2 regions of the Sphingobium sp. LMA1-1-1.1 genome follow, and region 1 is predicted to be linked to the other one. Evidence: riboswitches for the same ligand, from Rfam matches in the RefSeq annotation. Region 1 holds a riboswitch; the other holds the start of a gene.

Evidence for each region. A riboswitch is a leader RNA that binds a small molecule or an ion and turns the genes downstream of it on or off. The one in region 1 is predicted to bind cobalamin.
Region 2: linked by a shared signal. The riboswitch ahead of MRBLMA1_RS07910 (DUF1636 domain-containing protein) and the one ahead of MRBLMA1_RS19500 (TonB-dependent receptor plug domain-containing protein) in region 1 are both predicted to bind cobalamin.

The regions. Positions count from the first base shown of each region.
Region 1 is NZ_JBEGHS010000056.1:84,687-88,364, reverse strand. Features, by position in the region: gene MRBLMA1_RS19505 (ABC transporter substrate-binding protein) at 1-252, shown strand, start outside; gene MRBLMA1_RS19500 (TonB-dependent receptor plug domain-containing protein) at 257-2,077, opposite strand; cobalamin riboswitch at 2,247-2,460, opposite strand; gene MRBLMA1_RS19495 (threonine ammonia-lyase) at 2,544-3,527, shown strand; gene mobA (molybdenum cofactor guanylyltransferase) at 3,527-3,678, shown strand, end outside.
Region 2 is NZ_JBEGHS010000012.1:68,955-72,632, reverse strand. Features, by position in the region: gene MRBLMA1_RS07920 (histidine phosphatase family protein) at 1-335, opposite strand, end outside; gene cobT (nicotinate-nucleotide--dimethylbenzimidazole phosphoribosyltransferase) at 332-1,348, opposite strand; gene MRBLMA1_RS07910 (DUF1636 domain-containing protein) at 1,345-1,752, opposite strand; cobalamin riboswitch at 1,945-2,134, opposite strand; gene MRBLMA1_RS07905 (MgtC/SapB family protein) at 2,470-2,979, shown strand; gene MRBLMA1_RS07900 (acetyl-CoA C-acyltransferase) at 3,133-3,678, shown strand, end outside.

The DNA of each region.
Region 1 (3,678 bases):
TCGCTGGAGGAGATGATCGCCGCCCGCCCGGACTGGCTGATCGTCGAGGCGGGGAGCGAGAAGGTGGTCGATCAGGGGACGGAGATGCTGCACCATCCGATATTGCGCGCCATTCCGCGCATCCGCGTGCCGCAGGCGTGGACGGTGTGCGGCGGCCCCGCCTATGTCGACGCCGCGAGGAGCATCACGGCGCAGCTTGACGGCGCAGCGCGCAGGGGCGCGGCGCAGATCAACGCCGCGCCGCGCCCATAAGCCGTCAGAAGCGCACACGCACGCCGCCAAAGGCCGATCGCCCATAGGTGCCATAGCCATAGACCGTGGCGTATTTCGCATCGGTGACATTGTCGATGCGGCCATAGATTTCCAGCTTCTCCATGATCGGGAAAGACGCCCGGATGTTCGCTATCGCATAGCCGTCCAGCCGTACCAGATTGGTCGCGTCGTTGAAGCTGTCGCCCACCATCGTCACGGTGGCGCCGGTCGACAGGCCGAAGGGCCAGACATAATCCGCTGAAACGCTGACCGCGTCGGGGGCGCGGCGGGGCAGCCGGGCGCCGCTACTGCGGTCGCGCGCATCGACATGGCTGTAGGCGGCCGTGACGGTCAGCGCATCGACCGGCCTCAGCGTCAGCATCGCCTCCACCCCCTTGGCGCGGGTGCGGTCGAGATTATTATACCCGCCATAGAGGCCGATCGAATAATCATAGTTGATCTGGTTTCTGGTATCGCGGCGGAACGCCGTGACGGAGAGGATCGCCCGGTCGCCGTCGAGCCTCTGGTCAAAACCGATATCGTAGCTTTTCGACCGCTCGGGACGCAGGCCGGCATTGCCGACATCGGCGCCGTAAAGCTGGTAGAGCGACGGCGCCTTGAACCCCTCGCCATAGCTCATGCGGATATTGGTCGCGCCGGCATTGGGCGTGTAATTGGCGTTGGCGCCGAAGGTCGTCGCGCCGCCGAACTGGCTGTGATCGTCATGCCGCACGCCGCCGGTCAGCGACAGGCCGGCAAGGGGCTTGACGACGGCCAGCGCATAGACGCTGTCGATATCGGCCTTGTGGCGTTCGGTGGAACCGAAGCCGGAAAAATCATAGTCGGGCCGCTCATGTTCATAGCCGAAGACCAGCTTCGCCTGATCGACCGGCTGGTAGACCCCTTCATATTCGAAGCGCAAATTGGTGCCGGAATAGGCATAAGGCCCGAAAGCGGACGTATAGTCGCGGTCGATGCGGAACCAAGTGACGGCCGCCCGATTGGTGAGCCTGCCGTCGAGCAACGCAAGGTTGAGGCCCGCATAGCCGACATATTGATCCGATTTCGAGGAGTCCGTGGTGCTGTCCACCACGCCATTGTCGGTATCCAGGTCGGCATGGATATAATAGCCGCGCAGGTCGAGGTTGAGGGTATCGGTGAAGGACAGCTTCAGCCTGGCATTGGCGGCGATATTCTCATAGCCGTCCTTTTCGGTGCCGCTGGCGGCGGAGGAAATGCCGTCGGTGTTGAAATAGGCGATGCCGACGCCGCCCGACGCGATGCCGCTGCCGCTGCCGCCCGAAACGTCCGCCTTCGCGTTCAGCGTATTGCTGTAGCCGTAATCGACGGAGGCATTGCCGGCAAAGCCGGTGCCGGGCGTTCCGGTCATGACGTTGACCACGCCGCCGATCGCCTGGCTGCCGTAGACGATCGAGTTGGAGCCGCGCAAAATCTCGATCCGCTGGATATTGCCGGTCAGCAGATTGCCGAAATCGTACATGTCGCCGATGCCGCTGGGGTCGTTGACCTTGACCCCGTCGATCAGCACCAGCGTCTGCGTCGTTTCCGCGCCGCGCAACGAAACCCCGGTCACGCCGCCCAGGCTGCCGCTGCGGTTGAAGCGCACGCCCGGCGTGGTGGCCAGCAGGTCGACCACGCTGACGCTCTGGCGGGTGCGGATGGTGTCGGCGTCGATCACGGTGACGGCCTGGCCGACCTCGTCGCGCGGCTGTTCGATGCCCAGCGCGGTGACGATGATCTCATCCTCCGCCAGCGCAGGTGCGGCCGCGAGCAAGGCGGCGATGGAAACGGAAATCCTCAACATGTCTGTCTTCCCCCTGAGCGCGATGCAACATGGCTCAGGGCGTCCGCTCATGCGGCCGGACAGGGGAAAATGGCTGGCGCCCGCGCCCTCCCCCACACCGATGCGGCCCCGCGCCGCTTCGTCGCTCAGACGGAGAACACCGTGCCGTGGCCATACCCTGGACCAAGGCAAGAGCGACCATGCGTCGGCAGGTCTCCTGGCTCGCGGGTCAATGCGGCGATGCACGCCTTCCCGGACTTGCGTCCAGTGGCCGGCCCTGGGGGCCGAAGTGCATCGCGCTCACCGCTTACAGTTGCAGGGACAGCCGCGGATTGGGACGGCTTCCCGTCCGCACCGCATTCCCGTTTTCAGCCCTTCCGGGCACCGGCGCGATCTTCCTTGCGCGCAGGGGCTTTGCCCTGCCCGCGCCGGGCGCCATAAGGGAAAGCGGCGGCCATGCCAAGGGGCAGCCGCAGAAGGAGATTGCATGTCGTTCGCCATCAACGCCGCCGATGTCGAGGATGCGGCGCGGGTCATCGCCCCCGCCGCCATCCGCACCCCCCTGCTGGAAAATGCGGCGCTCAACGCCCGCTGCGGCCGGCGGGTGCTGGTGAAGTTCGAGGGCGCGCAGCACAGCGGATCGTTCAAGTTCCGCGGTGCCTACAACCGGCTGGCCCGGCTGGACGCCGGGGAGCGAAAGGCAGGCGTCGTCGCCTGGTCATCGGGCAATCACGCGCAGGGCGTCGCCTTTGCGGCGCGCTTGCTGGGGATCGCGGCGACGATCGTGATGCCGGCCGACGCGCCCGCGATCAAGACGGCGAACACGCGGGCGCTGGGCGCCGAAGTCGTTGCCTATGACCGCTTCACCGATAACCGGGAGGAGATCGCCACGCGGCTGGCGACCGAGAGGGGCGCGGTGCTGGTGCCGTCCTTCGACGATCCCTTCATCATGGCGGGCCAGGGCACGATCGGGCTGGAGATCATGGAGCAGGCCGCCGAAGCTGGCGCGAAGATCGGCCAGATCCTGGTCAATTGCGGCGGCGGCGGCATGGTGTCGGGGATCGCGACGGCGGTGAAGGCGCGCATGCCCGAGGTCAACATCCATGCGGTGGAACCGGAAGCGTTCGACGATACGGCGCGGTCCCTGGCCAGCGGCAAGCGGGAAAGCGTGTCGCCCGATGCGCGGTCGATCTGCGACGCGCTGCTGTCTCCGACGCCGGGAGCGCTGACCTTTCCCATCAACCAGGCGCTGTTGTCCGGGGGCCTGGCGGTGAGCGACGATCAGGTGCGCGACGCGATGCGCTTTGCCTTTTCCGTGCTCAAGCTGGTGGTCGAGCCGGGCGGAGCCGCATCGCTGGCGGCCATGCTGGCCGGAATTGCTCCGCCTGCCGAAGGGGCCGGCGTCGTGGTGATTTCAGGCAGCAATGTCGATCCCGACAGCTATGCCCGGATCATAGGCGGCGGCGCATGATGCGGCTGATGGGGGCGGTGCTGGCTGGCGGGCGGTCCAGCCGGTTCGGCAGCGACAAGGCGCAGGCGATGCTGGAGGGGCGCACCCTGCTGGACCATGCGGTCGAGGCTCTCGGCCGCCATGTCGAAACCGTCGTGGTATGCGGCCGGCA
Region 2 (3,678 bases), on a different contig from region 1:
CCCGGCGGCGGAAATCGATCCGGATCATCCCAAAATCGCGCCAGGTCGTCCGCCGGAAGGCTCGTGGGGTCCGTCCCCTCCCAATCCCCGAAATTCAACTCCCGCCAGCGCGCATCCACCCGGTGTTCGATTCCGCGCTCCGCCGCGATGACGGCGCCCGGCACTCGCGCTCTGGCGAGGTCCGATGTCACCAGCCGGGCGAAATCCAGCCCCCGCGCCCGCTCGACGCAGAGGGCGATGCCCTCCGTTTCCGGCGGTGCGTCCAGATGACCGAGCAGACGCCCGGCAAGCTGCGGCGCGCCATGCCGCATCAGATGGAGGGAAAAGGCGCTCACAGGGCGCTGGCCACCGCCGCTTCGGCAAAGCTCGCCATGTCCCGATGCGCGGCAAGGGCGGAGCGGACGATCTGCGCCGCGACCGCCGCACCGCTTCCCTCGCCCAGCCGCATGTCGAGCCGCAGAAAAGGTTCCAAGGCCAGCGCAGCCAGGAGTCGCTGATGCCCTGTCTCCGCCGACAGATGGGCCGCCAGGCAGTGGCCGGTGATCGCCGGATTATCCTTCGCCAGCGGCGCGACCGCCGCGCAACCGATAAACCCGTCCAGCATCACGGGAACGCGCCGCATTCGCGCCGCCAACACCGCTCCGGCCAGCGCCGCGATCTCTCGCCCGCCCAGTCGCCGCAGGGTTTCGAACGCATTGATGCACTGCCCTCCATGCACGGCGAGTGCCCGCTCCACCGCATCGGCCTTGCGTATCAATCCCTCGCCGTCCACGCCCGTGCCGCGCCCGATCCAATGACCCGCCGGACCGCCGAATGCCTGGGCGCAGAGCGCCGCGGCCGGCGTGCTGTTGGCAATGCCCATTTCGCCCAGCAGCAGCAGGTCCAGCCCCGCTTCCACCACCGCCGCGCCCGCATTGATCGCGGCCAGGCAATCGGCCTCGCTCATGGCGGCCTCGACACAGATGTCGCCCGTAGGCCTGTCCAGATCGATCGCGACCACGGTTAGTTCCGCCCCACAGGCCTGGGCCAGCGCATTGATTGCCGCTCCGCCATGACGGAAATTCGCCACCATCTGCGCGGTCACCTCGGCGGGATAGGCGCTGACCCCCCGCGCGACCACGCCATGATTGCCCGCGAAGATCGCGGCGCGGAGGCGCTCCGCCACAGGCCGCTCCCGGCCCTGCCAGCCAGCCATGAACAGGGCGATTTCCTCCAGTCGCCCCAAGGAACCGGCGGGCTTCGTCAATATGGCCTGCCGCGCCGCTGCGGCATCGATGAACTCTGCATCCGGAGCCGGCAAATCCTTCAGCGCCACGGCAAAGGCCATGCTGTCGCTGAACCGGATCATGAGCAGACAAAACCTTCGGGCGGCGTCCGGACGATGAAATGCCCCTTAACGCCCTGCGGCCATTCGGCATAGCGCACCACGCCCTCTTCGCTTTCGGCATGGCGCACGGCATAATCGAGGATCGCGCGCGCGGCGTCCTCATCCGGAGTGAAATCGCCCAGCACATAGCCGACCTTGCCGGTCCCGCGCACATGCACCGTGCAGTGGCGCTGACAAGCGAAGAGGCAGGGCATGTCCTGCACGGCGATGCCCGCATAGGCGGAATCGCCGTCGCGTATCTTCTGCATCGCCTGCGCCAGCAAGGCGCCGCCCCGCCGCCCCGCCGCATCCTCCCGTTGTTCCGCCGAAAGGCGGCAGGTCGAACAAACGACCACCGAAGCCCCAGGCCCCACAGGCCGCAACATCAGCGATGGTCCCGCAAAAAAGTCATATCATATCCTCCAGCCCCGACGGCATATGCCCTGTCGGGAACCGCGCGGGAGAGGACTGGCCGGCATCGGGCAGGCGACAGGACTCCCCTGCACGGCCGCGCCGGCAAGGCGATGACTGTCGCTCGGCGAGGATATCCCCGTTCGTCCGGCACACCCTGTCCGGCCGAAGAACGACCGCGTCAGGCAGGTCTCCTGGCTCACGGGTCGACGCTTTCCGGCCGCCTTCTCGAAACCTTTGGTTCCAATGGCGCGATGGCTGGATCGCTCGCCGCTTACAGTTGCAGGGGCAGCGCGGGCGTTCCACCCGACTTCCCTTTTCATCCCCTGACGGGGAACCTGTCGCACTGGCGCTGATAAGACTGCATTCGCCCGATCGCAAGGTCGTAAAAGGCGAAGAATTCACCGACCCGCAGCGGTGCGCCGATTTGCGATGGTTACACTTCTCTTCACTCGCCCGAACTGCTATCATCGCACGTAATGAGGGAGAGGAACCATGGCGATTCTGACGCGATGGATGGATTGGTTCTGTCAGTTGTTCGCATGCACCGCTGAAAATGAAATGCGGGTCAACGGCCTGATTGCACATGTTTCTTCCGACAGCGACGACCGTTAACATCCCATAGCGAACGCGGCTTGTCGAATTCGTCGCCATGGATGGAACGGCAAGTTTCCTTCGCGTGTATTATGGCCATGTTGGCCAATGATTTCGGTACCACGCTCATCCGCCTTTTGCTCGCAACCCTGCTGGGCCTTGCGCTGGGATTTGAGCGGGAATGTCACGGTCATGATGCGGGCCTGCGTACCCATGGACTGGTGTCGCTGAGTTCGGCGATGCTGACTTTGTCAGCACTGGAACTGGCGGAAGCCCATCAGGACAGCGATCCGATCCGCGTCGTTCAGGGTCTTGCCCAGGCAATCGGCTTCATTGCAGGTGGCCTCATCTTCGTGCGCGGCGGCGATGTGCGCAACATGACGACGGCCGCCAGCCTGTGGATGGCGGCAGCCGTCGGGATCACGGCAGGAGCCGGCCAATATGTGCTCGTGCTTGCAGGATCGCTGATCGCGCTGGTCCTGCTGTCCCTGCTCCTCCTGATCGAAAAGCGCATGGGTCGGCGCGAGAAGAAGGCGGACGACCCGGAAAGCGGTTCCGTCACCATGCCCAATCGTCGGGGGTCGACGGTCCCCAAGCGTAACGGCTGAAGGGCCCCACCGCATCGCCGCCTTCAGCGACACCTCCGTTGCGCGCATGGTCGCGATAGGAGAAGAGGCGAGCGACGCGGGCGGAAACCCTTGTTGCGATTCGCGCCATGATATGGTGCAGGGTTCGCTCCCGAACCGCTTGAGGAAAGAGCAATGAGCAAGGATATCATCATCGCCGGCTATGCCCGCACCCCGATGGGTGGCTTTCAAGGCGCGCTTTCCGGCGTTTCCGCGCCGGAACTGGGCGCCGTGGCGGTAAAGGCGGCGGTCGAGCGTTCGGGTGCCGCGCCGGAAGCCATTGACCGCATCTATATGGGCTGCGTCCTGCCCGCCGCGCTTGGGCAGGCGCCCGCCAGACAGGCGGCGCTTGGCGCAGGTCTCCCACAGTCCGTCGAAGCGACCACCGTCAACAAGATGTGCGGTTCCGGCATGCAGGCGGCGATCATGGCCGCAGAAGCGCTGAGCGCGGGAACCGTCGATATCGTCATTGCGGGCGGCATGGAGAGCATGACCAATGCACCCTATGCCCTGTCCAAGCATCGCTCCGGCGCGCGCATCGGCCATGACCGGATCATCGACACGATGATGATGGACGGGCTGGAGGACGCCTATGACCGCGGCAAGCCCATGGGCGCCTTTGCCGAGGATACGGCCCGCGACTATCAGTTCACGCGCGCGGAGATGGACGCCTATGCGGTC